Regions from separate parts of the Buttiauxella sp. JUb87 genome, predicted to be linked through region 3. Evidence: riboswitches for the same ligand, from Rfam matches in the RefSeq annotation. Region 3 holds a riboswitch; each other region holds the start of a gene.
The links. Region 3 has a riboswitch for thiamine pyrophosphate ahead of thiM (hydroxyethylthiazole kinase). Riboswitches for the same ligand answer to the same signal wherever they lie in the genome.

Region 1 (10,647 bases), on a different contig from region 3:
CGTTGGGGTTGTCGGCAAACTCTGGCGTCAGCGCCAGAACATGGCCGTTAGCATCAATCGGCGCGGGAGTTGAGCCGGTGCTGTCGACGCCAATGCCACAAACTCGGGCGCGTTGTTCAGCGGTCAGTTCTGCGAGAACGGTTTTTACCGCCTGCTCCATGGATTCAATGTAATCCCGTGGATGGTGGCGAAATTGGTTATTGGCGGCATCGCAATATTGGCTTTCTTGCCAGCGCGGATACCATTCCACGCTTGTCGCCAGTTCGGCACCGCTTTCACAATCTACGGCTAAAGCGCGAACTGAATCACTGCCAAAATCGAGGCCCAGCGCAATCGACATTTTTTAACTCCCTGACCTGGTTATCTATGCAAATGACATTAGTTTTTATGCCGGAAAACAGTCAGGTCGTATTCGCTGAAGTTATGGAGAAATGTGCTGTGCCGTTGAGAAGTGTGACGCTCCGCAAATAATCGATGTGGACATTTCTGCTACTTTTATAAACACTTTGGTTATCTTCACAAAAGTCCTCGATTGCCAGGTAAAAAGCACCGGTTCAGGTAAGTTGCGGCTTTATGATGAAAATCTGACGGTTTACGGTTCAGACAGTGTTGTCCTGGCAAGGAATAGCACGGATATGGACAAATTGTTTCTGTGACTCAATTGAAAAGTGAGCTTATTGATGCCTGAATTGCAAAATGATCCCTTGTTGCCGGGGTACTCTTTTAACGCCCACTTAGTCGCCGGATTAACGCCGATAGAAGCTGAAGGGCCTTTGGATTTTTTCATCGACCGGCCATTAGGAATGAAAGGTTACATCCTGAATTTAACGGTGCGGGGTGAAGGGGTTATCAATAATCAGGGGAAAAACTATGTCTGCCGCCCTGGGGATATTCTGCTGTTTCCACCGGGGGAAGTGCACCACTATGGCCGCGCACCGGACAGCAAAGAGTGGTATCACCAGTGGGTTTACTTCCGCCCACGGGCTTATTGGCAGGAGTGGTTAAACTGGGATCCTATCTTCGCACACACCGGTTTTTTCCGCCCGGATGACGCCCACCAGCAAAGTTTTTCCCAGTTGTTTGGGCAAATTATTGAAGCCGGACAGGCGGAAGGGCGCTATGCCGAATTACTGGCGATTAACCTGTTAGAGCAACTACTGTTACGGCGCATGGAAGTGCTGAACGCATCACTCAATCCACCGCTGGATAACCGCGTCCGCGATGCTTGCCAGTACATCAGCGACCATCTGGCCGATCACCATTTTGATATTGCCAGCGTTGCGCAGCACGTCTGTTTGTCGCCGTCACGCTTGTCGCATTTGTTCCGCCAGCAACTGGGTGTCAGTGTGTTGAGCTGGCGTGAGGATCAACGCATTCTTCAGGCCAAATTGTTGCTGAGCACCACTCGTATGCCAATTGCCAGCGTAGGGCGTAATGTCGGTTTTGAAGATCAGCTCTATTTTTCGCGCGTCTTTAAGAAATGTACGGGTGCCAGCCCGAGTGAGTTTCGTGCAGGATGTGAATGATTACTATAATTGGGTCAAACAAAACTTGGCTTGACGCCTCTCATCACACTCAGGAGAATCGCCAACTCGTTACTTGACGGATGATTTATGGAAGCTTTGCTGGAACACTTTATTACTCAGTCAGTGGCATATTCGCTTTTTGCGGTGATGCTGGTGGCCTTCCTGGAATCACTGGCGCTGGTCGGACTTATCTTGCCGGGTACCGTAATGATGGCAGGCTTGGGTGCGCTAATTGGCGGCGGCCAGGTCGGTTTCTATAACGCCTGGGCTGCGGGGGTTGTCGGTTGCCTGTTGGGGGACTGGATTTCGTTCTGGCTGGGTGGGCGTTTCAAAGCGCCGTTGCATCGCTGGTCGTTTATGAAAAAGAACAAGGCGCTGCTGGATAAAACCGAACATGCGCTGCATCAGCACAGCATGTTTACCATCCTGGTTGGCCGCTTTGTTGGCCCGACGCGCCCGCTGGTACCCATGGTGGCGGGCATGTTAGACCTGCCGGTTTCTAAATTTATCGTGCCGAATATTATTGGCTGTATCTTCTGGCCGCCGATCTATTTTCTACCGGGGATTCTGGCGGGTGCGGCGATTGATATTCCTGCGGATATGCAAAGCGGCAGCTTTAAATGGCTGTTGTTGCTGGTGGCGTTGGTTATCTGGCTGGCGGCATGGTTGTGCTGGCGCTGGTGGCGAAGCGGTAAAGCGGGTCAGGATAGCTTGACCAAATATTTACCACGAGCGCGTTTGCACTGGCTGGCACCAGCCATAACGGCTCTGGCGATTGGTAGTTTTGTCGCGATTCAGATGCACCCGATGATGCCGATTTACCGTAGCATTTTATGGAAAGTGCTTACCGGGCAACATTAATTCCTAACATTTATCCCCAATAACGCAGATGCGCTGGCTTCTCCGCTCAATAAGGTCGCTGTGTCGCCATCCCAGGCGATACGGCCATCGACCACCACCAGGCTTCTTTCGGCTATCCGCGCCGCATCTTCAATACTGTGTGACACCATGATTAGCGTCAGTTGTTGCTGTCGGCATAAGTCATCAAGCAACTGGAGCATTTCCTGGCGCAGCGCCGGGTCGAGTGCCGAAAACGGTTCATCCAGCAGTAAAATAGGTTGTTCGCGCACCAGACAACGGGCGAGGGCGACACGTTGCCGCTGGCCGCCAGAAAGTTGCGACGGCAGGCGGTCGAGCAGTTCGCCGATCGCCATTTGCCCGGCAATCGTTTTCAGCCGTTCCTGTTGTGTGGCATTGAGCTTCAGGCCAGGATTCAACCCCAGGCCAATGTTTTGCCGCACCGTCAGATGCGTGAAAAGGTTGTTCTCCTGGAAGAGCATTGAAACCGGACGTTGCGCGGGAGCCGTGCGGGTATGGTCTTCGCCATGCAGCATAATCTGCCCGCTGGCGGGCGTCAGAAACCCGGCAATCAAACTGAGCAGCGTACTTTTCCCCGCGCCGCTAGGCCCCAGTACTGCAACGCGTTCTCCAGCGTGAATCTTCATCGAAAAACGCATCGGCAAATGGTGATAGAGCCAGGTTACATCAGTTAGCGTTAGCATTCCCTTCATCCTTCAAGTTGCAGGTGTGTTGGCTGCTTTCATTCATCCAGGTAACATAGTTTTCTATGTTCCCAGTCTTCATTCACTTGCCGCCTTCCTGCAACCCGAATCATTTTGGGAATAGCGTCCCGGAAGTTTTTCAATCAATGTGAATAAAGCAAAGCACAGTATCAGCAGGACAAGCGCGGTAACGGCACCATCCTGGCTGCGATATGAACCAATTTGTTGATAGAGATAAAACGGCAGCGTGCGGAAATCTTCATTGCCGAACAACGCCACCACGCCGAAATCACCAATCGACAGCACGCAGGCAAACGCCAGTGCTTGTGCCAGTGGGCGCTTGAGTGCACGCAACTCAATGTAACGCAGACGGTTTACGCCAGTAATGTTCAGCGACTGGCACAGCTTGTTGTAGCGTTCTGCGACATCCAGCATCGGGTTTTCCAGCACTTTTAGCGCGTAGGGAATTGCCATCAACGCATTGGTGAAAATCACAATGCCATCGGCGGATTGCGGCAGGCCCACGGTGTTATTGAGCAGCAGGAAAAAGCCGGTCGCCAGCACGATACCCGGCATCGCCAGAATCAACATACCGCTGAGCTCCAGCGCCTGGCCTGCAAAAGCGCGGTTGCGCAGGCGCAATTCCCGCGAGCTCCACAGCAACATCACCGTGATGACCACGCTTATTAACCCAGCGCCAACCGCAATTCTTAACGAGGTAAATAATGCCTGCCACAGTACCGGTTGCGACAACACGCTGTTAAAGCCACTATTGATGCCATCAATGATTACTGCCAGCAGCGGCGGTAATAACAGCAAGAGAGCAAGGATGATGAGTAGCCCGTCGCACAGTTTGCGGGGCAGGTTATCTTGCGGATCACGCCAGCTTTGCATTTGGCTGACGCCGGCTGAAATGGCTCTGCTCAGCCGCTGGCTCATCAGCACCAGACCCAAACAGCAAACCATCTGCACCACGGCGAGCAGAGCCGCCCGTGCGGGGTCGTAGTCGTAACTCAGCGCCTGGAAGATAGCCAGCTCGATAGTGGTCGCCTGCGGGCCGCCGCCCAGCGACAGCACGGTGGCAAAGCTTGCGAAACAGAGCATAAAAATCAGTGCCGCAGCGGGCAGAATTTGGCGGCGCAACCACGGCCACTCGACAAAACGGAAGAAATTCCAGCCTTGCATGCCCAGTTGCGCAGCAACCTGGCGTTGTTCGTTGGGGATATTTTCCAGTGCCTGTAGCAGCAGGCGTGTTGCCATCGGTAAGTTGAAAAAGACGTGGGCCAGTAGAATGCCCTTCAGGCCGTAAGGCGAGAAACTCCATTCGATGCCAAGCCTTGCGCACAACACGGCCAGCCAGCCTTCGCGCCCATACACTGTCAGAATCCCGAATACCGCTACCAACACGGGCAGAACCAGCGTCATTGCGCACAGGCGTAACAGCGCAACGCGCCCGGGGAAGTGGCGGCGATACAGGGCGCGAGCGAGGAAAATAGCCGGGAACACGGAAAGGCTTGCTGAGAGAAACGCCTGCCAGAAAGAGAAACGCAGCACGTGCCACAAATAGCTATCCTGCACCAGCGCACGGATATCGGTTTGTGGCGCGTTAAACCACAACGCCATAAAAGCCGCCAGGGCTACGGCTACCACCAGTGTGGCGGCACATAGCCCTGGAATCAGCCAGCCGGGAATTAGCGGCTGACGGCGCGTTGCCATTCGCTAATCCAGTTGGCGCGTTGTTTAGACACTTCTGCGGCGCTGTATTCCAGCGTGTTGTTCGGTTTGACCAGCCCGTTAAATCCTTCAGGCAATTTCACATCGGTCACCGGATACATCCAGTTGCCGGTGGCCACAGTGTTCTGGAAGCCCGGTGAAGTGATAAATTTCATGAATTTTTCAGCCAGTTCAGGCTGCTTGCTGGATGCCAGACGTCCGGCCACTTCCACCTGTAAATAATGCCCTTCGCTAAAATTAGCCGCAGCATAGTTATCTTTTTTCTCTTCAATAATGTGATAAGCCGGAGAGGTGGTGTAGCTCATCACTAAATCGCCTTCACCTTTCAGGAACAGGCCATAAGCCTCGGACCAGCCTTTGGTGACGGTGACCGTTTTCTTCGCAAGCTTTGCCCAGGCTTCAGGCGTTTTATCGCCATACACTTTCTGCATCCACAGCAGCAGGCCCAGGCCTGGTGTGCTGGTGCGCGGGTCCTGATAAATCACTTTCCATTGTTGGTCACTTTCGACCAGTTCTTTCAGGCTTTTCGGTGGGTTTTTCAGTTTGTTTTTATCGTAGACGAAAGCGAAATAGCCGTAATCGAAGGGAACGAAAGTGTCGTTTGTCCAGCCGCCAGGGATCTTCAACGCGCTAATGTCTGTTTTGCTCGGCGCAAATAATTTAGTCTGCGCGGCAGCTTCCAGAAGGTTGTTATCCAGTCCCAGAACCACGTCAGCTTTGCTGTTTTTACCTTCCATCCGCAGGCGGTTGAGCAGCGAAACGCCATCTTCCAGCGCCACGAATTTCAGCTGGCAATTACAGTCAGCCTCAAAGGCTTTTTTCACCGCAGGCCCTGGCCCCCAGTCGGCAGCAAAGGAGTCGTAGGTATAAACAGTCAGCAGGGGTTTGGCAAAAACGGGGGCGGCGATCAGTGCCAGCAACGGCAGGAATTTTTTGAACACTTTGCACCTCTTAGAATTAGGGGTGGCAAAGGACATTTGAGAATAGAGCCTCAAATCCCTTCGCCGGCGTTATCCGGATCAGGTTCGACGGGTATTATCTCAGCCAGACTTTCGCCTTAGCACCCCGTTGAGAACGCGTGCATTGTAATAACTTTGTGAATGATTCGAAAGCATTATACCCGTCATATTTCAAGCCGCAGGGGGGGTGGCTCCGGTGGGGCAAACCACGCCGATTTAAAGTCAAACCATCCCAGTGTGTTCATACGCACACCACGCATACTGCGTTGCCCTTCGATGCGTAGCCAGTGGTGGATTAACGGTAAAATATCATTGTTTTCAACCAGGTTCTGGCACCACTCAGGCAGAGAAAGCTCGCCGTTATGCCAGTTGCGGGTATCCGTTTCCCAGTCGATAGCAATGCACTTTTGAATCAGCGGCACTTCATAAAGATGCGAGTAAAGCGAAAACTCTAACGGCAGGGTGAAATTCGCGCTATTGAGCCAGATATCGCTGACGGCATCGCCCTGATGCCACTCTTCATAACTGACTTCTTGCACCACCAGTTTTACGCCAACACGTGCCAGCAATTCTTCCATCACTTTGCTGATTACCCGATGTTCGACGTGATCGCGATAAAACGTCAGCGTCACGGATTCCAGCCCGGCCGGTTTTTCGACGGCTGGTTGTGGATGCGTGTGGTGCCAGCGTGGCAGCAGTCCGTAAGCCGGGAACCAGTACTGCTGGTTTTGCTCGCCCGCGCTATACAGCAGATGAATCGGTGCCAGCACATGACTGAGCCAGCGGCGCACTTCTTTATTGCTGCCGGCGCTTGAGCGGTTATCAAATAAAATGTAGTAGCAGCCTTCTTCAAGGCGGCTTTCGACGGCTTTCTCGCTGTCGGGCATTCCCGATAATTGCACCGCACAGCTGACCTCTTCGCCAATGTCCGGCAGCACCCAGAAATTCACTTCGTCAATCAATGCGCGATAACCAAAGTAATCGTCATAGGCCTGAATTTTCAGCTGGTTAGTATTATTGCGCACCACCGAATAGGGACCGGTGCCGACTGGCTGGCGGGAGAAATGGCTTAAGGTTTGCCATTCGCGCGGCAGGATCATCGCGTTAACGCTACCCAGCAACCACGGCAGCCAGTTATCGGGCTGTGAGAGCTTAATATCCAGCGTCCAGGCCGTTGGAGAAGTAATTTCCGTGATATGCGAATACAGCGGCAAAGAGCTGATGCGTTGTAGGGACGTCGTCACATCCAGCATATCCAGCTCACGGCCATGGTGAAAATGAATGCCGGGGCGCAGATAAAAACGCCAGTGTAATGGGGATATTTGTTGCCAGTGGTGCGCAATATCCGCTTCCAGTTCCCCATTTTCCTCATTTATACGGATCAGTCCGCTGAAAATTTGCCGGGCAATATGCGTTTCTGAACGGCGCAAAGCGGAACCGGGCAACAGATTGAGCAGCGGGCGATAGTAGAGAACGCGCAGAATATGCCGCCCTTGCCGGAAGCTGCGCCCAAGGTGAGAAATCAGCATTTGGCGCACGGCAGCTTTATCGCCGACTATCTGCACCAGTTGGTCAATCCTGTCCTGCTCAAGAAGGTCTTCGGCGCGCTGTTGCTGGAGTGCAAGGCCGGTATACAAGAACTCAAGCTGTGAACGCTTGCCGCGTCCGACTTCCGCTTTCCAGCTCAGCCAGCCCTTTTCCTGCATCGCGCTAAGCAATGTACGCATATGGCGGCGGGAGCAATTCAGCAAATCGGCCAAATCATTCAACGTCGTTTCTTGCGGCTTACCTTCAAAGTTTTGCCACAAACGGATGAACTGTTGTTGCAGACGACCAGACGACATAAAAGAGGAACTCCCGGCAGAAACTCATCAATTTAACTTTCCTCATATTACGCCAATAATCATCAACGTTGAAAGCGAGGAGGTACAACCCCGTCATACTTCAAGTCGTTGGTGCGTTGGCTACTCGCGTTCACCCCAGTCACATAGTTATCTATGCTCCTGGGGACTCACGCGTTTGCCGCCTTCCCACAACTTGAATTATTTGGGGTTTTTATGAAACGGTCGCCAGTGGTTAAGTTTTATCAACAGTATTTTGCCGCAACCCAAAGTGTTTCTGTTGGATGGCTGGCTCGCCTGAAAGCAGAGCAACGTCTGGAGATGCTTGAGAACTTAATGCAGTGGGAGTCCGCGTTCGTAGAGCACCAAATCGCTGACAGCAAGTGTGACTGAGAATTGGTGGTTTTCACCTGGCCAGCAGATTAATACTGCTGGCTTTTTTATACCCGTCATTCTTCGAGCCGCAGTGCCGCCTTCTCGCAACTCGAATTATTTAGGGTATAGTCGAGGCCTTGCACACTTATCACCCGCTTAAGTAAAAAGGATCTTTCTGCATGATTTGGTTTCTGACCAAAGGACGACGCCTTAACCCGGTGTACGCCGCATTTATGATTGTGGCTTTCATGATGGGGATTGCGGGGGCACTCCAGGCGCCCACTCTTAGCCTGTTTTTAAGTCGCGAAGTGGAAGTGCGCCCATTCTGGGTTGGCCTGTTTTATACCGTCAATGCGATAGCCGGGATCCTCGTCAGTCTGGCGTTGGCGAAGCGTTCAGATAACCGGGGCGATCGTCGCAAACTGATTATGGTTTGTTGCGTGATGGCTGTAGCAAACTGTGTGCTTTTTGCTTTTAACCGTCATTACCTGACGTTAATCACCGTTGGCGTGATGTTCGCCTCTATTGCCAACACCGCGATGCCGCAAATATTTGCCCTTGCCCGTGAATATGCCGATAACTCAGCGCGTGAAGTGGTGATGTTCAGCTCGATAATGCGTGCGCAGCTCTCGCTTGCCTGGGTTATTGGCCCGCCGCTATCGTTTATGCTGGCATTAAACTACGGCTTCACCACTATGTTTCTTATCGCCGCGGGGATATTTGTTATCTCGCTGGCGTTGATTTTCTTCGCATTACCCTCGGTCGCAAGGATTGAGCAGCCCGCAGATGTGGCGCTTACCCAGGTCAGCGGCTGGAAAGATAAAAACGTCCGTCTGTTGTTTATTGCTTCGATGCTGATGTGGACCTGCAACACCATGTATATCATCGACATGCCGTTGTGGATCAGCAGTGATTTAGGCCTGCCCGAATCGCTGGCTGGGCTGTTGATGGGGACGGCGGCGGGGCTTGAGATCCCGGCGATGATCCTTGCGGGCTATTATGTAAAGCGTTTTGGTAAACGGCGCATGATGGTGATTGCCGTAGCCGCCGGCGTGTTGTTCTACGTCGGACTGATTATGTTCCACAGCCGTACGGCGCTGCTGTTGCTTCAGCTATTTAACGCGGTATTTATCGGCATTGTTGCCGGGATTGGCATGTTGTGGTTCCAGGATTTGATGCCGGGCAGGCCGGGGTCGGCGACCACGTTGTTCACCAATAGTATTTCGACGGGCGTGATTCTGGCGGGGGTTTTACAAGGCGCGCTGACCGAGAGTTTTGGGCATTATTCGGTATATTGGTTGATTGCCGGGTTAGCGGTGTTTGCGTTGGTTTTGACCAGCCGGGTGAAGAATATTTAAGTTTTGGTGTTGGAGTAATGTCGGATGACGCTTGCGCTTATCCGACCTACAACTGCATTACTGGCGGATAAGCGCAGCGTCATCCGCCAGTAATGCAAATCGGTTTTCGTAGGGCGGATAAGCGCAAGCGTCATCCGCCAGTAATGCAAATCGGTTTTTGTAGGGCGGATAAGCGCAAGCGTCATCCGCCAGTAATGCAAATCGGTTTTCGTAGGGCGGATAAGCGCAGCGTCATCCGCCAGTAATGCCTGATTATTCAGCCAAAAACAGCTCCAACAGCGAATTCAAAAACAGCTTCCCGTGCTCGGTAATCTGCCAATAATCCTCAGTCTCAACCAGGTAATCTTTAGCTATCGCTTCATCTAACTGCGCGCGAATCACCGACTCATCAAGCCCGGTATATAAGCTAAATTCGTTGCGTGGCGCCGCTTCGAGCAAACGAAAACGATTCATAAAGAACTCGAACGGTTTATCGGCTTGTTCCACATCGTGCTGCTTGTCGAGGTATTTACCTTCCATATAACCGCGTGGATGGCGTGTTTTCGCGGTACGAACAATGCGCCCGTCCTCGAACGTTACCTTGCCGTGTGCGCCACAGCCAATCCCCAGGTAATCGCCAAAGCGCCAGTAGTTCAGGTTGTGCTGGCACTGGTAACCCGGTTTAGCATAGGCCGAGGTTTCATATTGCTGATAACCTGCCGCAGTCAGCAGCTTATCGCCTTGCTCGAAAATATCCCACAATGCGTCGTCGTCCGGCAGTTTTGGCGGACGCGAACTAAACAAAGTGTTCGGCTCAATCGTTAACTGATACCAGGAAAGATGCGGCGGGTTGAGTGCAATTGCCTGGCGCAAATCGTCCAGCGCTTCTTCTAGCGATTGATCCGGCAGGCCGTGCATCAAATCGAGGTTAAAGCTGCGCAAACCGAGTCCGCTTGCCAGATTCGCCGCGCGTTTCGCTTCACCAGAATCATGAATACGCCCCAGACGTTTGAGCTTAGGCTCGCTGAAACTCTGCACACCAATAGAAATACGGTTCACGCCAGCACGCTGATAACTCACGAAACGGTCAGCTTCTACCGTTCCAGGGTTAGCTTCCATTGTGATTTCCGCATCGGCTGCCAGCGGCAGGCGCGCGCGCACACCGTCCAGCAGGTTTTGCATCGCCTCGCCTGAAAGCAGGCTAGGCGTACCACCACCAATAAAGATGGTCTTTATTTCACGTCCTTGTGCCATTGGCGCGTCGATATCCAGATCGCGCAACAGGTGGGCGACATACTCATCGTGCGGCACGT
Region 2 (10,647 bases), on a different contig from region 3:
GCAGGTCAGGTTTTTGCGATAGCATTTCCCACGCGGCAAGCAGTGCGGGATATTCGCGAAACGAAAGGAATCCGGGGATATAAGGCATGGTGGTGGCGACACGCGCCACCTGATATTCAACCAGCTCGAGGGAAGGATATTTCAACAGTACGATTGCGGCTCGTGTCACATCACCGCCCTGCTCAAAACCAACGTCAGCCCCGGCGATTAACCGGGGAGGATCTTGATCAAAGCGATCCTCACGGCAGACCTGTGAAGCGAGTTCGATCTGTTGTGCGCGCAAGCTTGCAAGATCCATCCCCGATCCTTACTGGTGATACGGCTTCGACAAACGGTGCACCGCTTCGACAAATGCACCCGCGTGTTCTGGTGGAACATCCTGGTGAATACCGTGGCCCAGGTTAAAGACATGCCCTTCGCCTTTACCGAACCCAGCCAGAATAGTCGCCACTTCTTCTTCGATGCGAGCCGGTTGCGCATACAGCATGGACGGGTCCATATTACCCTGCAACGCCACTTTATGGCCCACACGACGGCGAGCGTCGGCAATGTCGGTCGTCCAGTCTAACCCCAGCGCATCGCAGCCGGTTTCAGCCATTGCTTCCAGCCACTGGCCGCCGCCTTTGGTAAACATCGTCACCGGCACACGACGACCTTCGTTTTCACGCAGCAGGCCATCAATGATCTTGTGCATGTAATACAGCGAGAACTGCTGATAATCACGCCCGGTCAACACGCCGCCCCAGGTATCGAAAATCATCACCGACTGCGCACCCGCTTTGATTTGCGCATTCAGATACAGCGTGACGCTTTGCGCCAGCTTGTCGAGCAGAAGATGCAGCGCTTGCGGGTCGGCATACATCATCTTTTTGATAACGGTAAAGGCTTTGCTGCTACCGCCTTCAACCATATAAGTCGCCAACGTCCACGGGCTGCCGGTAAAACCAATCAACGGTACTTCGCCTTTTAGCTCACGGCGAATGGTACGCACTGCATTCATCACATAACCCAGTTCATCTTCTGGATCAGGAATGGGCAGTTTTTCAACATCGGCGCGGCTGGTAATCGGTGCGCGAAAACGTGGGCCTTCACCCGCTTCAAAATAGAGACCAAGCCCCATCGCATCAGGCACGGTGAGGATGTCAGAGAAGAGGATCGCTGCATCAAGCTTGTAGCGACGCAGCGGTTGCAGAGTCACTTCGCAAGCCAACTCAGCGTTTTTGCACAGTGACATAAAATCGCCGGCCTGGGCACGCGTCGCTTTATATTCTGGCAAGTAACGACCCGCCTGCCTCATCATCCATACTGGCGTGGTATCTACAGGCTGGCGTTGCAGCGCCCGTAGGTAACGATCGTTCTTCAGTTCAGTCATGTTTAATTTCCTTTGGCTGTATGCCGCCAGTTTATCACTCATATTCCGCGCGACACAGGGCGACAGTATCTTCAATCAAACGGCGCGCCACCGTGCCTGGCGGAGGCAATAATGGCAATTGATCGTAGCGATACCAACCTGCATCAAGTAACTCTTTCGGGTCGATTTCAATCTCACCGCTGTGATATTCCGCCATGAATGCGGTCATCAGCGATTGCGGGAACGGCCACGGCTGCGACGTCACATAGCGTAAATTCTTCACGCGGATACTGCTTTCTTCCATGACTTCCCGTGTCACCGCTTGTTCAAGGGTTTCCCCGACTTCAACAAACCCAGCCAGCACGGTGTAAATCCCGTTGCGATGGCGTGTGTGCTGGGCAAGCAGGATATGGTCATCGCGGCGAATAGCCACAATGATGCACGGTGAGATTTGCGGGTAGTAGCGTTCGCGGCAATGGCTGCACAGCATCGCCCATTCGGTTTTGCTGACGTGCATCTCATGGCCGCAATAACCGCAGAATTTGTGCGATCGATAGAACTCCGCCAGTTGCACACCACGCCCGGCGAGCTGGAACAACCCCACATCCTGGTCAATGACCTGACGAACAGAGCCCATATCCGCACGGCGATTTTGCCGCACCAGCCATACCGGCTCATTTTCCCACTCACCGATGGGCATCCCCATCGCACCATCAAGCTGGAATTCTTGCGCTGCTCCGTGAGGTAGTTCACCTTTTGGTAACCACAATTTTTGCTCATGACTGACGATAAACCAGCCTTGATCTAACTTTTGAATTACACGTTCCATAACCTGGTGCACATCCCCGAGTTCGCTGGTATAAACAAATAGTCATAACTATTTTGGGTACGTTTGCGCTACATTTTACTCACGGAGTCAATCATGCTTAACCAGTTAGAAAATCTGACTGAGCGCGTTGGTGGTAGTAATGCGTTAATCGACCAATGGCTTCATGCCCGCAAACAATTATTGGTGGCTTACTACAATATGGTTGGGATAAAGCCTAACAAGGAATCCCATACTGCGCTCGATGAAAAGGCTCTGGATAATTTTTGCCACAACCTGGTGGATTATCTTTCATCCGGCCATTTCAATATTTATGAACGTATTATCAGTGAAATGGAAGGCAGTAACCCACATTTAGCCGCCACTCACCTCTACTCTCAGATTGAAGCCAATACCCAGCACATCATGGATTTCTACGATTCGCATCTCGAGAGCGCGATCGATGATGATAACTACATTGAGTTCCAGAAAGCGTTGTCCGGCATCGGTGAAGCGCTGGAATCACGTTTTTCGCTGGAAGATAAGCTCATTCTGTTAGCATCCAACCACGATTTAGATAACAGTGCTAATGAGAGCGGCGGGCTGGCACGCCCTGCTTGAGTTCTGCGTTGTTAACGAGTAGTTTACATAGCGACCCGTAGTAATACGGGTTTCTTCTTGTCGGAGTGCCGAGTGCGTCAAGCACCGGCTGAGACCGTTAATTCGGGATCCGCGGAACCTGATCAGGCTAATACCTGCGAAGGGAACAAGAGTAATTCTGCTTTTGGGTTCCCCCGTGTTCGGGCGGTCCACATTCATTACTCCTCCGTTGTTCTGACAAGCCACTTCCTGATAACCACTGGAATGAGCTATGTCTATTACTGAAAAAAAATCAAACCGCCGCGAACAGCGCGCTGCTGCCCAACATTTTATCAATACCCTGGAAGGCACCGCTTTCCCTAACTCTCAGCGTATTTACCTCACTGGTTCGCGTGATGATATTCGCGTGCCAATGCGTGAAATCCAACTAAGCCCAACCACCACGGGTGGCAGCAAAGAAAAGCCACAATTCATCCCTAACGATGCCATTCCGGTGTATGACACGTCTGGCGCCTACGGCGACCCGGCTATCAACATTGATGTGCTGCGCGGGTTGTCGCCACTACGGGAAAACTGGATTGCCGAACGTAATGATTGCGAAATCCTGACCGACCGCAGCTCTGTCTACACCAAAGAGCGCCTTGCTGATGACGGTCTGGACGAATTGCGTTTTGAAACACAACTCACGCCTCAGCGCGCTAAAGCCGGGAAAACCGTCACGCAACTGCACTATGCACGCCAGGGAATCGTGACGCCGGAAATGGAGTTCATCGCGATCCGTGAAAATATGGGCCGGGAACGCATTCGGGATGAAGTGTTACGCCACCAGCATCCAGGCCAGGGCTTTGGTGCCCGGCTGCCGGAAAATATCACGCCTGAATTTGTGCGCGAAGAAGTCGCGGCTGGCCGCGCCATTATCCCAGCCAACATTAACCATCCTGAATCCGAACCGATGATTATCGGGCGTAATTTCCTCGTTAAAGTGAACGCCAATATCGGTAACTCGGCGGTCACATCGTCCATTGAAGAAGAAGTAGAAAAACTGGTGTGGTCAACGCGTTGGGGCGCAGACACGGTAATGGACCTCTCCACTGGCCGCTATATCCACGAAACCCGCGAATGGATTTTACGTAACAGCCCAGTGCCAATCGGCACCGTGCCTATCTATCAGGCGCTGGAAAAAGTAAATGGCATCGCTGAAGACCTGACCTGGGAAATGTTCCGCGACACACTGCTGGAACAAGCCGAGCAAGGTGTGGACTACTTCACGATTCACGCTGGTGTGCTGCTGCGCTACGTGCCAATGACCGCGAAACGCCTCACTGGCATTGTCTCGCGCGGCGGCTCAATAATGGCGAAATGGTGCCTGTCGCATCATCAGGAAAACTTCCTGTATGAACACTTCCGCGAAATCTGTGAAATCTGCGCGGCTTACGACGTTTCACTCTCTTTAGGCGACGGCCTGCGCCCCGGCTCTATTCAGGATGCCAACGATGAAGCTCAATTCTCTGAACTCCACACGCTGGGCGAGTTAACCAAAATCGCCTGGGAATATGACGTACAGGTGATGATTGAAGGCCCAGGACATGTGCCGATGCAGATGATCCGCCGCAACATGACCGAAGAACTGGAGCATTGCCACGAAGCACCATTCTATACCCTCGGGCCGTTAACCACAGACATCGCACCAGGTTACGACCATTTCACTTCAGGCATTGGTGCTGCGATGATCGGCTGGTTTGGTTGCGCGATGCTGTGTTATGTCACGCCAAAAGAACATCTCGGCCTGCCAAACAAAGAAGATGTGAAACAAGGGCTGATTACTTACAAGATTGCGGCACATGCCGCAGACCTGGCAAAAGGCCACCCTGGCGCACAAATCCGCGACAACGCCATGTCAAAAGCGCGCTTCGAATTCCGTTGGGAAGACCAGTTTAATCTCGCGTTAGACCCGTTCACCGCGCGCGCTTATCACGATGAAACGTTGCCGCAGGAATCCGGCAAAGTTGCGCACTTCTGTTCGATGTGCGGGCCAAAGTTCTGCTCAATGAAAATCTCCCAGGAAGTCCGCGATTTCGCCGCCAAACAAGCCATTGAAGTTGGTATGGAAGACATGTCGCAATCTTTCCGTGCGAAAGGTGGCGAAATTTATCTGCGTCAGGAGGAAGTGTGATAAATCAATCCGCATTCCCCCCTGTCCCACGACGGCTGGGCTTGTATCCGGTAGTAGATAGCGTTGAGTGGATTGCCCGTTTGCTAGAAGCAGGCGTGCGCACTATTCAGTTGCGTATCAAAGATAAGCGTGACGATGAGGTTGAAGCCGATATTGTTGCGGCAATCAAACTCTCCCATAGCTACGAAGCGCGTCTGTTCATCAACGATTACTGGCAACTGGCAATCAAGCATCGCGCTTACGGCGTACATCTGGGCCAGGAAGATATGGACGTTGCCAATCTGGATGCCATTCGCGATGCGGGCCTGCGCCTCGGGCTTTCCACGCATGACAATATGGAAATGGATCGCGCCCTGTCGGCGCGCCCCTCTTACATTGCGCTGGGGCATGTTTTCCCTACCAACACCAAGCAGATGCCGTCGGCCCCGCAAGGGCTTTCGCAACTCGCAGCGCATATCAAAACGTTGGGCGATTACCCGACTGTCGCCATCGGTGGGATAAGTATTGAACGCGTTCCGGCGGTGCTTGCCACGGGCGTGGGCAGTGTCGCGGTGGTGAGCGCAATTACTCTGGCTCCAGACTGGCGAGCGGCAACCGCACAGCTACTGGAGCTTGTGGGAGCCGGCGATGAATGATGCCGATTTCATGCGTTACAGCCGCCAGATGCTGCTGGAAGACATCGCCGTTGAAGGGCAGCAAAAACTGCTCGCCAGCAAAGTGTTAATCGTCGGGCTTGGCGGACTAGGTTCGCCAGCCGCGCTGTATCTGGCTGCCGCGGGCGTTGGTACGCTGATTCTGGCTGACGATGACCTTGTGCATATCAGCAATCTTCAGCGCCAGATTTTGTTCACTTCAAACGATCTAGACCAACCAAAATCCCTGGTCGCCCAACGCCACCTACAGCAACTTAATCCTGATATCGAACTTCAGGTTATTAGTGAACGGCTGGCGGGAAAATTACTCAGGCAGACGGTAAAAAACGCCGATTTAGTACTAGATTGCAGCGACAACCTGGCAACGCGTCATGCTATTAACGCGGCGTGCGTTACGCATAGCAAGCCGCTGATTTCCGCCAGCGCAGTCGGTTTTGGCGGGCAACTGATGGTGCTGACACCGCCGTGGGAAAACGGCTGTTATCGCTGCGTGTGGCCGGATGAACACGAGCCGGAACGTAACTGCCGCACCGCAGGAATCATCGGCCCGGTGGTGGGTGTAATGGGAACATTGCAGGCACTGGAAGCGATAAAACTACTGAGCGGAATGCTCCCGGCCAGCGGTTCTTTGCGCCTGTTCGACGGCCGTCAACATAGCTGGCGCACCCTCGCTATGCAGAAAGCGGCGGGCTGCCCGGTATGCGGAGGGCAAGATGCACATTCAGTTTAACGACGAGCCGATACAATGCGTGGAAAACCTGACATTGGCAAAGCTGCTGGAACAATTGCGTTTCTTGCAGCCAGGCGTCGCGCTGGCGATCAACCAGACCATCATTCCGCGTGAGCAATGGGAAACTTATTTGTTGAATGATGGCGACCAGATCCTGCTTTTTCAGGCTATAGCCGGGGGCTAACATGCTAAAGATTGCTGATAAAACCTTCTCATCACGCTTGTTTACTGGCACGGGGAAATTCTCCTCACCACAGATGATGGTTGAAGCGATTCGCGCTTCTGGCTCACAGTTAGTCACGATGGCGATGAAACGTGTCGATTTGCGTAACCATAACGATGCGATCCTCGCGCCATTACTCGAATCTGGCGTGCAATTGCTGCCTAACACTTCCGGTGCAAAAACAGCTGAAGAAGCGATTTTTGCTGCCCAATTGGCACGTGAAGCGCTCGGCACAAACTGGCTAAAACTGGAAATCCATCCGGATGCTCGCTATTTGTTACCCGACCCGATCGAAACGCTGAAAGCGGCTGAGAAGCTCGTCAAACTGGGGTTTGTGGTACTGCCTTATTGCGGTGCCGATCCAGTTTTGTGCAAACGGCTTGAAGAGGCAGGATGCGCGGCGGTAATGCCGTTAGGCGCTCCCATTGGGTCAAATCAGGGCTTACAAACCCGGGCGCTGTTGGAGATTATCATCGAGCAAGCCCGGGTGCCGGTGATAGTTGATGCGGGAATTGGTGCGCCAAGCCACGCCGCGGAAGCGTTAGAAATGGGGGCTTGCGCAGTGCTGGTTAACACCGCCATTGCTGTGGCACGCGACCCAGTTCAGATGGCACACGCTTTTCGTTTGGCCGTGGAAGCTGGTGCAATCGCGGCGCAGTCTGGACTGGGCTCTCGCCACCAGCATGCGCAGGCTTCCAGCCCACTAACGCAATTTCTGCAATTCGGCCAGGAGGATGCGTGATGGCCCGAACTTTCACTGACCGCTGGCGTGAACTGGACTGGGACGACATCCGGCTTAGCATCAACAGCAAAACAGCTGCCGATGTAGAACGGGCATTGAGCAGCAGCAAAATTACTCGCGACGATCTCATGGCACTGCTTTCGCCCGCAGCCAGCCAATATCTGGAACCGCTCGCACAGCAGGCACAGCATTTAACTCGCCAGCGGTTTGGTAACACGGTGAGTTTTTACGTGCCGCTTTATCTCTCGAACCTGTGCGCTAACGACTGCACGTACTGCGGTTTTTCGATGAGCAACAAACTCAAACGTAAAACACTGGACGAGCACGAGATTGAACGGGAATGCGCGGCGATTCGCAAATTAGGCTTTGAGCATTTGCTGTTGGTGACCGGTGAACACCAGAGCAAAGTGGGAATGGATTATTTCCGCCAGCACCTGCCCACGATTCGTCGCCAGTTCAGCTCGCTGCAAATGGAGGTTCAGCCGCTGGATGAACATGAGTATGGCGAACTGAAAACCCTCGGCCTGGATGGCGTCATGGTTTATCAGGAAACCTATCATCAGGCAGTCTATGCGCAACATCATTTGCGCGGTAACAAACAGGACTTCTTTTGGCGGCTGGAAACACCGGACAGGCTTGGTCGTGTGGGGATCGATAAAATTGGCCTCGGTGCGTTAATTGGTTTATCGGATAGCTGGCGTACCGACTGTTTTATGGTGGCAGAGCATTTACTATGGCTTCAGCAAAACTACTGGCAAAGCCGCTATTCGATTTCATTTCCACGATTACGCCCTTGCGCAGGTGGCGTAGAACCGGCATCGGTGATGACAGAAAGCCAGCTGGTGCAGGTGATTTGCGCGTTTCGTCTGCTTTCGCCAGACGTGGAGCTTTCGCTTTCTACCCGTGAATCGCCCTGGTTCCGCGACCATATGATCCCGCTTGCGATTAATAACGTCAGTGCATTCTCCAAAACCCAGCCCGGAGGCTACGCCGATAATCATCCCGAGCTTGAACAGTTTGCGCCACACGACGGACGCACACCTGCAGAAGTTGCAGCCGCCTTAACACATTCCGGTTTACAACCTGTCTGGAAGGATTGGGATAGTTTTTTGGGAAGAGCCTCGCAGTAGCATTGCAAGTTTGCAGGACCAGCAAAATGCTTCCCGAGCCGTGCCGAAGAGTGGTTCATTCACCGTTGTCTTGATGGCTTCAGTAAAATATTGTCGCCCCTGTCGGAATGCGAACCCGGCTGGGGCGGCAACTCATCCCTTCTCATTGCCGCCCCACCTTCCCCTTAGTAGACGGTGACTTTCGCGACCTTCGCGACTTTACCATCACGGGAAGGCGTATCAGGCGTGACGCCCAGCTCAATAGCACGGTAAAGCCCAGCCAGTTGTGCGAACACCACATAAATTAACGTAGCCCACGATTCGTGGTAATCCGCCAGTTCCGGAGAGGCAAAATGAAAATAACGATCCCCCGGTTTAGCGCTAGCAGGTAGAGCATCATGACCGATGGCAATAATTTGCGCGGTGGCGCTTCGCTCACGTGTCAGCTCCGCCATCATGTCACTGTCATAGCGGTGGATGTCGGCACGCGCGGCAAGATAACCGATGACGGTGGCATCGCGGTTGATAATAAGCTTTGGCCCATGGCGGAATTCCAGCATTGAATGCCAGGCTGTCATCACCTGGCCGTTACCCATTTCCAGCAGTTTGAGACTGGTTTCACAGGCAACGGCTTTTAGCGACAGGGAACCCACCACCACGACATTGTTGCGAGACTCTGCCGCCCACTGTTCGATATCCGCGGCATAGGTGCCCAGGAAATGGTTCAAACCACGTTGCAAAATCGGCAGCACTTTTTCTGCTTCAGGCCAGCCAGCAGGAGCCACCAGCAACATCAAATACCACAGGGGAACCGTGAATTCGGAAGTGGCGGCAAAGCTACCGTTAGAGGTGCCCTCTGGTACCGGGACAAAAAGCCCTTCGGGATGCTGCTGCGCAAGCTGAGCCAGGCGGCTACTGGCATTATTTGTCACCGCGAGGTGGCGCATTTTCGGATACGTTGCGAGAGCACGCTCCACAACCTTAACGGTTTCTGGTGTGTTACCTGAACTACTCACAGAAACCAACACGGTATTTTCTTGTAAGCTTTCAGGCATGAGTACCAGATCGGTTGCCGGCACCACATCAATTTGATTTGGTACCACACTACGCAACCAATTCACGCTCGCCTGTGCAGCCAACAAAGATGAACCCGCGCCAGTAATGAGGATACGCATACCGGGATCGCATTTAGCCCAAAATGCTTCAACATCCGACTGACGCGCTTTGATTTGTGCCAGCCCTTCTTCCCACAGACGTGGCTGAGCCACGATGGCTTCAACGGTTAAACTGGCTCCCTTTTGCTGCCAGTACGCTTCATTATGATTTAACATGTTTATTTTCCACCTCTTATGGAACTTGCGCCGCGCCGGAAAATTGCTTTAGCATGCCGACACTCGCACTTTTATTCGTTAACAACCCTATCGGGGGAACCATGAAACCGGTGTACATCCTTATTCGCGATACGCTGAAAAGCGATATTCAGAACCAAAAGTACCCGGTTGGCTCCCTGATTCCTTCTGAACGCGAACTGGCGGAAACCTACCAGGTCACGCGTGCTACGGTGCAAAAAGCCATTGCCCATATGGAACAAGAAGGCCTGGTTAAAAAAGTGGTCGGCAAAGGTACCTACGTAAATCGCGCTTTTGCGCCACCGGTTTATTTGCTCAACCCAGACGGCGAAAGCAGCGCGCTAGGCGTCACGAAAGAACTCAGTGGCAAAGTCACCATCACCAGCCGGCTGATTTACCATGTCCAGCAACCTGCCGGTGATTACCTTGCAAACCAGTTTGGCGTGCCTGAAAACGAGCCTGTACATGCTATCCGCCGCGTTCGCCTGTTTGATGGCACGCCGGTGCTAGTTGAGGACAGCTACATTCCGTTAGCGATTGTCGATGCCATTGACGACGACGTTCTGCAAAACCACTCGCTTTACGCCTTCATCGAAGAGAAGTGCCAGCAAAAAATCGGCGGCACAGACTCAATGGTAGGAGCCAGCTTGTTTGACGATGTAATGGCGGCCCTGCTAGACATCCCCGTTAACTCCCCCATGTTGCACATCAAAGAGAGCACCTGGCTTGAGGACGGCACGGTGTTTAACTACTCGTGGAGTTACAACCGTGGCGACCTCTTCAGAATGCGCAGCCGTAAAAATCTCATTCCTTAAAGAATTGCGGCAGATATTCGCGGTGCGCTTCGAGTAATTCATCAAGCACCACTTTTGCTACTTTTCCCGAAGGAACCAACGGGTTCAGGGTTAACGC
Region 3 (10,647 bases):
CCAATGATTTTGCCACCAGCGTCGGCATTCCTCAGGAACTCGACAAAGCTTTGCAGTTGGCGATTGTCGGTAAAGGTGTCGATATCGACCTGGTGCAGGTTAACGAGTCTTACTTCTTTATCAACATGGCGACCGGTGGTTTTGGCACGCGTATCACCACTGAAACACCAGAAAAACTAAAAGCCGCCCTGGGTGGTATCGCCTATTTTGTTCATGGTTTGATTCGCCTGGACACGCTCAAACCTGACCGCTGCGAAATTCGTGGGGAAGGTTTTGAATGGCAAGGTGATGCGCTGGTGATCGGTATCGGCAATGGCCGCCAGGCAGGTGGTGGGCAGGAACTTTGCCCCCAGGCATTGATTAATGATGGTTTGTTAGAGTTGCGGATTTTCACTGGCGAAGAGTTGCTGCCAGCAATTTTTAAAACTCTGACGCAATCAGACGACAACCCCAATATTATTGACGGGCGTTCATCCTGGTTTGAGATAACCGCCCCGCACGATATTACCTTTAACCTTGATGGCGAGCCGCTGACCAGCCAGAAATTCCGCATTGATATCCATCCCAATGCGCTCAGTTGCCGCTTGCCGCCAAACTGCCCGCTGCTGGGTTAATTCCCGGATGAGTGCCCTCACCCTAATCCTCTCCCACAGGCGCTGGAGCTAGCCTTCAGGGAGAGGGGCAATAAATCAGGCGATAGTCACTTTGCTATCCAGATAAACATCCTGAACCGCATTAATTAACTTAACGCCCTCAGACATAGATTTCTTAAAGGCTTTGCGCCCCAGAATCAGCCCCATACCGCCTGCGCGTTTGTTAATTACCGCAGTGCGCACCGCGTCAGTCAGGTCAGTTTCACCACCAGCAGCACCGCCGGAGTTTATCAGCCCGGCCCGGCCCATATAACAGTTCGCCAGTTGATAACGCACCAGATCGATCGGGTTATCGCTAGTCAGTTTGGTGTAAACACGGTCGTCGGTATAACCAAAGTTCACCGCCTTGTAGCCGCCGTTATTTTCCGCCATCTTCTGTTTCACAATATCCGCGCCAATTGTGGCCGCCAGATGGTTCGCCTGCCCGGTGAGATCAGCACTAACGTGGTAATCCACGCCATCTTTTTTGAAATCTGGGTTACGCAGATACGCCCACAGCACAGTAACCAGCCCCAGTTCATGCGCACGTTCAAACGCCACCGAGATCTCTTCAATCTGGCGGCGTGATTCCGGCGAACCAAAGTAAATGGTCGCGCCGACCGCCACCGCGCCCATATTGAACGCCTGCTCAACACTGGCGTACAACGTCTGGTCAAAGGTATTTGGGTAACTCAGCGTTTCGTTGTGGTTCAGCTTGACGAGGAAAGGAATGCGGTGCGCGTAGCGGCGCGACACAGAGGCCAGCACGCCATAGGTTGAGGCAACACAATTACAGCCCGCTTCAATCGCCAGCTCAACAATGTTTTTGGGATCAAAATAGAGTGGATTGGCCGCAAACGATGCCCCAGCAGAGTGTTCCACACCCTGATCGACAGGTAAAATAGACAGGTAACCGGTGCCTGCCAGCCGCCCGGTGTTATACAGCGTCTGCATATTACGGAGCACCGCAGGCGGGCGGTTGTTATCCACCATCACGCGGTCTACATAATCCGAGCCAGGCAGAGACAACTGGTCTGCCGGAATAGTCATACAACGATGCTGTAACAAGCCGTCGGCATCTTTGCCAAGCAACTGCGCAATATCAGTCATAATACGCTCCCGTTATTTCAGCGAGCGCCCTGCCCGCTGTTGATGAATAGTCCTGCTAAAAAACAAGCAGACCTAATCCTGGTCGTGAGTGGCGTTCTTCGCCACTCCGGGAGCACTTTTGGTTGGTTTTGGGTTGTATAGTCTGGTAAACACGGATGCGTTTTTTTGCCACACCGATCATATAATCAACACAAAGGTATTTAAAAGGTATTATTGATTGGTATGGTTATGGTGTACCCAACACAATCATGAAGGTTCAACGTATGAAACGTACAACAATTAGCCTTTCATTCATGATGTTTATTGAATGGTTTATCTGGGGCGCCTGGTTCGTCCCGCTTTGGCTGTTCCTCAACAAAAGTGGCTTTAGCCCAACTGAAATCGGCTGGTCTTACGCCTGTACCGCTATCGCCGCTATTCTGTCGCCGATTCTGGTCGGCTCGCTGACCGACCGTTTCTTTGCCGCGCAAAAGGTGCTGGCACTGTTGATGTTTGTCGGTGCGGTGCTGATGTATCTGGCGGCGCAACAAACCGAGTTTGTCTATTTCTTCCCGCTGCTGCTGGCCTATTCCCTGACCTACATGCCAACCATCGCGCTGACTAACAGCATCGCATTTTCCAATGTCGACGATGTGGAGCGGGACTTCCCGCGCATTCGTGTAATGGGCACTATCGGCTGGATTGCCTCGGGTTTAGTGTGCGGTTTCTTGCCGCAAATGCTCGGTTTTAGCGATATCTCGCCCACCAACGTTCCGTTACTGATAACCGCCGGTAGCTCATTGCTGCTGGGTATTTTTGCGCTGGCCTTGCCCAACACACCACCAAAAAGCACCGGCAAAATGAGCCTGAAAGTGATGCTCGGTCTTGATGCGATTGTGTTGCTCAAAGACAAAAACTTCCTGGTCTTTTTCTTCTGCTCATTCCTGTTTGCTATGCCGCTGGCGTTCTATTACATCTTCGCCAACGGGTATCTGACCGAAGTCGGTATGCATAACGCCACTGGATGGATGACGCTGGGCCAGTTCTCCGAAATCTTCTTTATGCTGGCGCTGCCATTCTTTATTAAGCGCTTTGGCATTAAAAAGGTATTACTGCTTGGTCTTATCACCGCCGCCATCCGCTACGGCTTCTTCGTTTACGGTGGCGCCGACCACATCTTTACCTACGGCCTGCTGTTCCTTGGCATTCTGTTGCACGGCGTGAGTTACGACTTTTATTACGTCACCGCCTACATTTACGTTGATAAAAAAGCGCCCGTCCATATGCGCACCGCAGCACAAGGGCTGATTACGCTGTGTTGTCAGGGGTTCGGTAGCCTGCTCGGCTATCGCATCGGTGCAGCAATGATGGAAAAAATGTTCGCCTACCCAACGCCTGTAAACGGCCAGACCTTCAACTGGGCCGGAATGTGGGGCTTTGGCGCCATCATGATCACAGTCATTACCGTGCTGTTTATGGTGTTTTTCCGCGAGTCGGACAAAGAGATCACCACTATTGCCGTTGCTGGCAACCAAACTGAAAAAGATTTAAAGGAAGCATAATGATGGAAAATCGAATTCTTGGAGCCTTTTATGGCCAGGCGTTAGGTGATGCAATGGGAATGCCGTCGGAGTTGTGGCCACGCTCGCGGGTGAAAGCGCACTTTGGCTGGATTGACCGCTTCCTGCCCGGCCCTGCGGAAAATAACGCCGCCTGTTATTTTAACCGGGCAGAGTTTACTGACGACACCTCGATGGCGCTGGCGCTGGCGGACGCGATTATCGAACATGATGGCGTGATTAATGCCGATACCATTGGCCGCCACATTTTAAGCTGGGCTGAAGGCTTTGATGCGTTCAATAAAAACGTCCTCGGCCCGACATCAAAGATTGCATTGAATGCGATTAAACAAGGCACGCCGGTTAGCGCGCTGGAAAACAATGGCGTAACCAACGGGGCGGCGATGCGCGCTTCACCGTTGGGCTGCCTGCTGCCTACCGGCAATCTTGATGCTTTTATTGATGAAGTGGCGCTCGCCTCAAGCCCGACGCACAAATCCGACCTCGCCCTTGCCGGTGCGGTGGTCATTGCCTGGGCAATTTCGAAAGCCATTGAAGGAACAAGCTGGGAAACCATCTGCGATGAACTGCCGTCGATTGCTCGCCACGCGCAGGAAAAGCGAGTCACCACGTTTAATGCCTCCCTTGGGGCGCGTATTGAACTGGCGTTAAATGTTGCCAGAACCGCGCGCGGCACCGAGTCTGGCATGGAACAGATTTATCAACTGGTCGGTACCGGCACCAGCACTATTGAGTCTGTCGCGGCAGCCATTGCGATGGTGGAACTGGCGCAAACCAATCCTAACCGCTGCGCGATTTTATGCGCCAACCTCGGCGGCGATACCGATACCATTGGGGCGATGGCGACGGCGATTTGTGGTGCGCTTCATGGCGTAGAAAGCATTGATAGCGAACTTAAACGCGAGCTTGATGATGTCAACCAGCTCGATTTTACGCGCTACAGCCGCCTGTTTATGGGCTATCGCCAGCAAAGGGAGGCGCGCAATGAAAGCCGCTGAATTACGTTCCCGCTTACCAGGGCTGGCAGCAAAACGCCCGGTTTGCGTACTCGGTTCGGCGGTGATTGATGTCATTGCCGACGCTTACTCTCTGCCGTGGCGCGGTTGCGATATCGAGCTGCAACAACAAAGCGTGAATATCGGCGGCTGTGCGCTGAATATCGCACTAACACTGTCACGCCTCGGCATCGCTTCGAAAAATGCGCTGCCCATTGGCCAGGGAACCTGGGCGGATATCATCCGCAGCAGTCTTGAAAAACAAGGCATCGAAAGCGAAATCCACACCAACAGCGGCGATAACGGCTGGTGCCTGGCGCTGGTCGAGCCGGATGGCGAAAGAACGTTTATGTCGTTTCGTGGTGTCGAACATCAGTGGAATCAACCGTGGCTGGATAAGTTACAGCTCGCTCCTGGCACTTTGCTGTCGCTTTCGGGTTATCAACTGGCCGGGCCATGTGCGGAACTGTTGGTGAGCTGGCTTGAATCGCTGAACGGCGTCACGGCATTTATCGATTTTGGCCCACGCATTGCTGATATTCCCGCCCCGCTGCTGACGCGGATTATGGCCTGCAAACCGATTGTTTCGCTTAACCGCCAGGAGGCCGCGATTGCAGCCGAATGGCTGGAGGTGGCTGGCGACAATATAGAAGGGATTTGCCGTGCCTGGCTTGAACGTTATGACGCGCCGCTCATCGTGCGGCTCGATAAACAAGGCGCGTGGTTTGGCTCCCACGACGCCATCGCGCTGGTGGCTCCTTTCCCGGCACAAGTGGTTGATACCATTGGTGCGGGCGATAGCCATGCGGGCGGCACGTTAGCGGGGCTGGCTGCAGGATGGAGTCTGGCAGAAGCAGTTTGTCTGGGAAATGCAGTTGCGTCTTATGTTGTCAGCCATCGGGGCGGCGACTGTGCGCCGTTTCTGGAACAACTATACCGATACCCAAAATAATTCGAGCGGCATCGCGGCGGCAAGAGAGCGAGTCCCGATGAGCTTAGTAAACTAAGTGATTCGGGTGAGAGAACGCAGCCAACAAAGATGCAGCTTGAAGTATGACGGGTCTACTCCTCGCAAACAAAAACGTATAGATCGCTGCGGCAGTAGCTGATGCTGTACTCGATGGGCCGGTTTTGCGGGTCAAAAGCAACCTGTTTGATAACCAGAACCGGCACTGGCGTTTCCAGTTTGATGTGCGACTGGAATTCGCTGTCCGGCATTCTGGCGCTGACGCGGCTACGGGTGCGCTGAGGAATAATGTTCTGGCTGCGAAAGTAGTCATACAATGAAACACCGATTTCATCAGGGTCGGCGATCAACTCCGCAGGAACGTACGATTCTTCCACTGATACCGCATCTTCATCAACGTAACGAATACGTTTGAGCAAGAACACGTCGCTATCTGCCGCCACGGCTAATTGTTCTGCCACTTCCGGCGAGCATTTCACCACCCGTTTATTGACCCACAGCGTGTTCGGCTTTTTACCGCGCAAAACCACCTGTTGAGAAAACCCGCGCGCCTCTTTGAGCGAATACTCAAAAGTGGAGTTAATTTGCGTACCGTAACCTCTGGATCGCGTCACCACGCCGTCGTCTTCCAGCGTCTGCATCGCTTTGCGCACCGTAATGCGCGAAACGCCAGTCAACTGGCTGAGATCGCGTTCGCCCGGCAAAATATTGCCCTGCGGCAAAATACCGCTGCGTACTGCCGCCTTCACCGTTTCGGCGAATTTCAAATACAGCGGCGTGTTATCAGCCTGCGAAAACCGCTGGATAAGTTGCTCAATGAGCTGAGTGTGAACCTGTTCCATGTCGCGCAAATGTCCGGAAGATAAGGTGAAACCAGTATAACTCAATGGTCTTATAGTGGTATTACCTCAATCACCACCATTGGTGAAAATGATGCACCGGTCCAATTCCGTTACCCACTTCCAGCGAATCTGCTTGCTCTAAAGCCTGAGACAACCACGTTTTCGCCGCCAGAATTGTTTGCGGCCAGTCGTGATAGCGTGGATAAAGTGCGGCGAGTGCCGCAGAAAGCGTACAGCCAGTGCCATGAGTATGGCGCGTTTGTACGCGCGGCGCGGTAAAGCGCTGTGCGCCATCGCGGGTAAATAGCCAATCCGGGCTTTCAGCATCGTCAAGATGTCCGCCTTTCATCAATACCGCTTTACAGCCCATAGCTAACAAAGCGTCGCCCTGTAGCTTCATTTCGTGTTCATTGCGTGCGTGTGGGGCATCCAGCAAGGCGGCGGCTTCCGGCAGGTTCGGCGTAATCAGCGCCACTTGCGGCAGAAGCCGACGGCGTAAACTGTCAACCGCCGAGGGCGCAAGCAAAGGATCGCCACTTTTCGCCAGCATCACCGTATCGAGCACGACATTTTGTGCGTGGTAAAACGCCAGCCGTTCAGCCACCGCTTCCACAATATCGGTTTCCGCTAACATGCCGATTTTAATGGTATCAATGCGCACATCACTGAGCACGGAGTCCAGTTGCGCGGCAACAAAGGCCGGTTCAATACGATAAACCGACTGCACGCCACGCGTGTTCTGCGCCACTAACGCGGTAATCACACTGGTGCCATATGCCCCCAACGCCGAGAAAGTTTTCAGGTCGGCCTGAATACCCGCGCCACCGCTCGGGTCGGTTCCGGCAATAGTCAGCGCATTGATACGTGTTAACCCTTTCATGCCAACGCCTCCCCATTCAGCCCGTAAAGTGCGTCGATAAATGCCGGAATAAAACTCCCGGGACCACGGCTGGCTGATATAGCCTGCTGGCCTGCAAACTTCATAAACTGGCAAGCCGCAGCGACGTTATCCAGCCGCGAGCCCGGCAAAGAGCAACAGGCGGCAACTACCGCTGAAAGCGCACAACCGGTGCCGACCACACGCGTCATCAAAATGCCGCCGCCCGCCACGCTCCAGCTGTTTTCACCATCGGTAATGTAATCACGCTCACCCGTCACCGCGACAATCGCGCCAGTCAGTCGAGCAAGCGCCTGCGCCGCAGGTAGTGCGGAAAATGCATCATCGGTGCTATCCACGCCTCTTCCACCAGAATGCTCCCCCGCCAGTGCGAGGATTTCAGATGCATTCCCGCGAATGGCCGCAGGTTTTAGCGCGAGCGCCTGATGGGCGAATTGAGTACGGAACGTCAGGCCGCCAACGGCAACCGGATCCAGCACCCAGGGTGTGGCGGATTCATTTGCAGCATGAATGGCTGCAAGCATGGCATCACGGCGATCGGCTGTCAGCGTGCCAATATTGACCAGCAGCGCATGGGCAACCGGGCTAAATTGAGCGGCTTCTTGTGCTTCAATCACCATGGCGGGAGCCGCACCAATAGCCAGCAAAACGTTGGCGGTAAAACTCTGCACGACGTCGTTAGTCATGCAGTGAACAAGCGGGGAAATGTTGCGAAGTTGCTGTAAAGACAAAACGGCGCGGTGGCCGGGTAGCAGGTCAGGCTGCATCATAAAGCTCCTGTCCGGCGTGAAGAAGGGATGCCGGACAGGCATCTGACTTCCCTACGCTGGCATTATCCAGATCAGGTGGTACGGGTATTTCTCAGCCTTCACAAAGAAGGGCACCCCGAGTCATTGATTAATCGTATATGTGATTAATCGCCCATCAGGATAAAGCGAGTGGCCAGCGCTGTAAACCAGGGATATCACTGTGGGCTAAATGGGTTGATTCATTTTTTTAATTCTCGCCATTTCTTCACTTGGCTACCAACCACCAGGAAATCCCCTGGCAATGTCTCATCCCGAGCGAGTTGTCAATTAAGTTTCAGGTTATTTAATTTCAGTATTTATTTCATTACGATCGTTATCCGTTCTATTACTCACCGAGAAACCCCATGCTTACAATTGCGATACGGGAAAATAATAGTCATTTTGCTCATGGTCTAAAAATTATCATTGAAAAAATTTACCGCCAGCGAAATGAAGATTTTTATTTTTTACCCGGCGAAGAACATAGTACTGCCGATATTGTTTTTATGTCACTGGCTGATAATTGGTTTACTGCTGACTGTTTTGAAATTCCCAATGCGACAAAATCCCAACGAGTTATTCTTATTTGCCGACATAAAGAACACCAAAGCCTCATGTTCCGCCCATGCCTGTATATGCTTCCGGTTATCTTTCGCGAAGATGAGGTTGATGAAGTCACCCGTAAAATAGCCCACTGGACGGAGACTGGCTGGCGCAGAAACAACACCACGGCGGTGTCTGCCAGGATTTGCTACTACTGCACCACATGCAATTTCACCAGTGCTGAACGGCAGTTACTTATCTACATCGCCCGGGGACATTCGCTACAGGATGCGGCCCATCTAATGCAGATAGAGGAAGATACTGCAAGAATATATCGTAAAGTGATAATGAAAAAACTGAAAATCCGGGACCAGTATGAGTTGATGAACTTTATAAAAATCCATCTTCTTTCTTTAATTCATTAGCCAATATTTTTGCGCCGCAACGACTAGTTAGCGTTCCTTATCATTTAACACCCACAAATGTTATTATCTCTTTAAGAAACTACTTACATGCTCTTAAGGCATGCCTAATATATTATATTTTTATTTTCTGACAGAATACATTGTAACGATATAATCAGAAGTCTAAATCATTTAGCTTCTGATTAATTTTAGCGATGCAATCTCAGTATTAACTCATACTGTCAGCGAAAAATATGGAAATGACATCTGCTTCAACAGTGACGCTGGTCCAAATCAGAGCGAACACGCCCTCAGTTCGCGCAGTGGATGGCTAAGCATTTGTACATAGCCGCACGCAAACGCAGATATCGTCGTATCAGAAATGGCAGCATGGCCAATCTCTATAGCAGTACAACACTGATTGTCTTTGACCGCCTGGAATACCTGCAACAAAAAAATCACGCAGAACCCCTTGCGCAACCACTTGATCTTATCCTGGTGACAACCGATTCCTGGCTTGCCCTGGCGCTGACGCAACACTTTTTCAAGTCTCAACATACGCAGGTCTGCGCTTCTCTAAAGGAAGTTGAGGCGTGGCTTGAACAAATTCCCCTGCCACGCATTTTCCTCGATCTTGATGGTGTTAATGAAGCGCCCCTTGATATGTTGAATACGATACGGCAATGGCAAAAAACCTGGCCGCAACTCAACATAACGCAATTAACAGCCTGCCGCTGCGTAAGCGCCGTGAAGCTGATTAATGCTGCGTCACGCTTTCCTGTCGTGGAACGCTGGCAGGAAATCACCAATCTGGTCAACCGATTGACACAGCAACAAAGCCTGCAGGAGCTATCTTCCTCATCGGATTTATCCTCTTCGACACTGTTCTCTAATCGGGAGTGGAATATTCTGTTGGGGGTGGCGCAAGGAGAATCGCTGAAAGCAATTGCCGTTAAATTAAACAAGCCCTATCACTACGTCGTTTATACCCTTGGACGTATTGCCGCTCGCCTTGATCTTGAGAACAATAAATCTCTGATACATCTGCTGAATAAAATGTCTCCCGCCATTGAGTTGAAACAAACAGAAGTGCTAACGAAAGCACTTTCGAGCGAAACATAGGAAATTGCCTATTTTTAATGTATTAATTTTGTTAAATAAGATCAAACAACTAACAATTATAACTATTCCTGGACACTCTTTTTTCCGCCCGCCAAGCGACTACAGAACGATGTCCCATCTGACAACCTCATGCCAGATATAACAAATAATACACATTTGAGATATCGCACTATTCTTCACATTAAAAACAAACTTTTTATCCAAATATTTTAACTAACATGGTTGTATTATCCAAATAACAAATACTCAACCTGAATAATTAGAATTTGATCGCACCATTACTGGCTATAGATAACAGCAGCCTTTCTCTGAATTTATATAGATGTATAATCAAATTGCTTGATTAGAAAATCTAAATATGTATTTTCGATTAGACAAACAATTATCCAGTTACACTCGAATTCATTAGCAAACAGTACATTGAGGTATGGTTTTAAGTTGAAGGGAACATATTGCATACATTATAAAATAATAGCTAATAAAGCGTTTCATCACTTTAGCCGCCAGTGACTATGTATCAATGCGATGAGTTTCTCAAAAAATGAGGCAATAATATGAAACCTGCATCCGTAATTATCATGGACGAACACCCTATTGTCAGAATGTCGATTGAAGTACTGTTACAGAAAAATAAAGATATAGAAGTCGTGATGAAAACAGATGACAACCGCGAGGTCATTAACTACATGAGCAGCCATCTTGTCGACCTGGTGATTCTTGACATTGAATTGCCGTCCATCGACGGATTTGCTTTATTAAAGAGAATCAAAAGTATACAAGCCGACAC

Region 1: linked by a shared signal. The riboswitch ahead of thiB (thiamine ABC transporter substrate binding subunit) and the one ahead of thiM (hydroxyethylthiazole kinase) in region 3 are both predicted to bind thiamine pyrophosphate.
Region 2: linked by a shared signal. The riboswitch ahead of thiC (phosphomethylpyrimidine synthase ThiC) and the one ahead of thiM (hydroxyethylthiazole kinase) in region 3 are both predicted to bind thiamine pyrophosphate.

The regions. Positions count from the first base shown of each region.
Region 1 is NZ_SNVY01000002.1:509,968-520,614, reverse strand. Features, by position in the region: gene araB (ribulokinase) at 1-340, opposite strand, end outside; gene araC (arabinose operon transcriptional regulator AraC) at 681-1,526, shown strand; gene EC843_RS10610 (DedA family protein) at 1,614-2,387, shown strand; gene thiQ (thiamine ABC transporter ATP-binding protein ThiQ) at 2,384-3,088, opposite strand; gene thiP (thiamine/thiamine pyrophosphate ABC transporter permease ThiP) at 3,167-4,804, opposite strand; gene thiB (thiamine ABC transporter substrate binding subunit) at 4,780-5,763, opposite strand; TPP riboswitch at 5,801-5,900, opposite strand; gene sgrR (HTH-type transcriptional regulator SgrR) at 5,946-7,625, opposite strand; gene sgrT (glucose uptake inhibitor SgrT) at 7,839-8,015, shown strand; gene EC843_RS10580 (sugar efflux transporter) at 8,177-9,355, shown strand; gene hemW (radical SAM family heme chaperone HemW) at 9,608-10,647, opposite strand, start outside.
Region 2 is NZ_SNVY01000017.1:5,489-16,135, forward strand. Features, by position in the region: gene nfi (deoxyribonuclease V) at 1-298, opposite strand, end outside; gene hemE (uroporphyrinogen decarboxylase) at 308-1,372, opposite strand; gene nudC (NAD(+) diphosphatase) at 1,407-2,180, opposite strand; gene EC843_RS24105 (Rsd/AlgQ family anti-sigma factor) at 2,274-2,777, shown strand; TPP riboswitch at 2,829-2,939, shown strand; gene thiC (phosphomethylpyrimidine synthase ThiC) at 3,028-4,929, shown strand; gene thiE (thiamine phosphate synthase) at 4,929-5,564, shown strand; gene EC843_RS24120 (HesA/MoeB/ThiF family protein) at 5,557-6,312, shown strand; gene thiS (sulfur carrier protein ThiS) at 6,296-6,496, shown strand; gene thiG (thiazole synthase) at 6,498-7,277, shown strand; gene thiH (2-iminoacetate synthase ThiH) at 7,277-8,407, shown strand; gene EC843_RS24140 (SIS domain-containing protein) at 8,572-9,717, opposite strand; gene EC843_RS24145 (GntR family transcriptional regulator) at 9,771-10,550, shown strand; gene EC843_RS24150 (6-phospho-beta-glucosidase) at 10,540-10,647, opposite strand, start outside.
Region 3 is NZ_SNVY01000001.1:1,270,997-1,281,643, forward strand. Features, by position in the region: gene yegS (lipid kinase YegS) at 1-614, shown strand, start outside; gene fbaB (class I fructose-bisphosphate aldolase) at 690-1,742, opposite strand; gene EC843_RS06025 (nucleoside permease) at 2,006-3,283, shown strand; gene EC843_RS06030 (ADP-ribosylglycohydrolase family protein) at 3,283-4,299, shown strand; gene EC843_RS06035 (PfkB family carbohydrate kinase) at 4,286-5,248, shown strand; gene EC843_RS06040 (GntR family transcriptional regulator) at 5,359-6,105, opposite strand; gene thiD (bifunctional hydroxymethylpyrimidine kinase/phosphomethylpyrimidine kinase) at 6,176-6,985, opposite strand; gene thiM (hydroxyethylthiazole kinase) at 6,982-7,770, opposite strand; TPP riboswitch at 7,805-7,901, opposite strand; gene EC843_RS06055 (LuxR C-terminal-related transcriptional regulator) at 8,157-8,759, shown strand; gene EC843_RS06060 (LuxR C-terminal-related transcriptional regulator) at 9,129-9,860, shown strand; gene fimZ (fimbria biosynthesis transcriptional regulator FimZ) at 10,415-10,647, shown strand, end outside.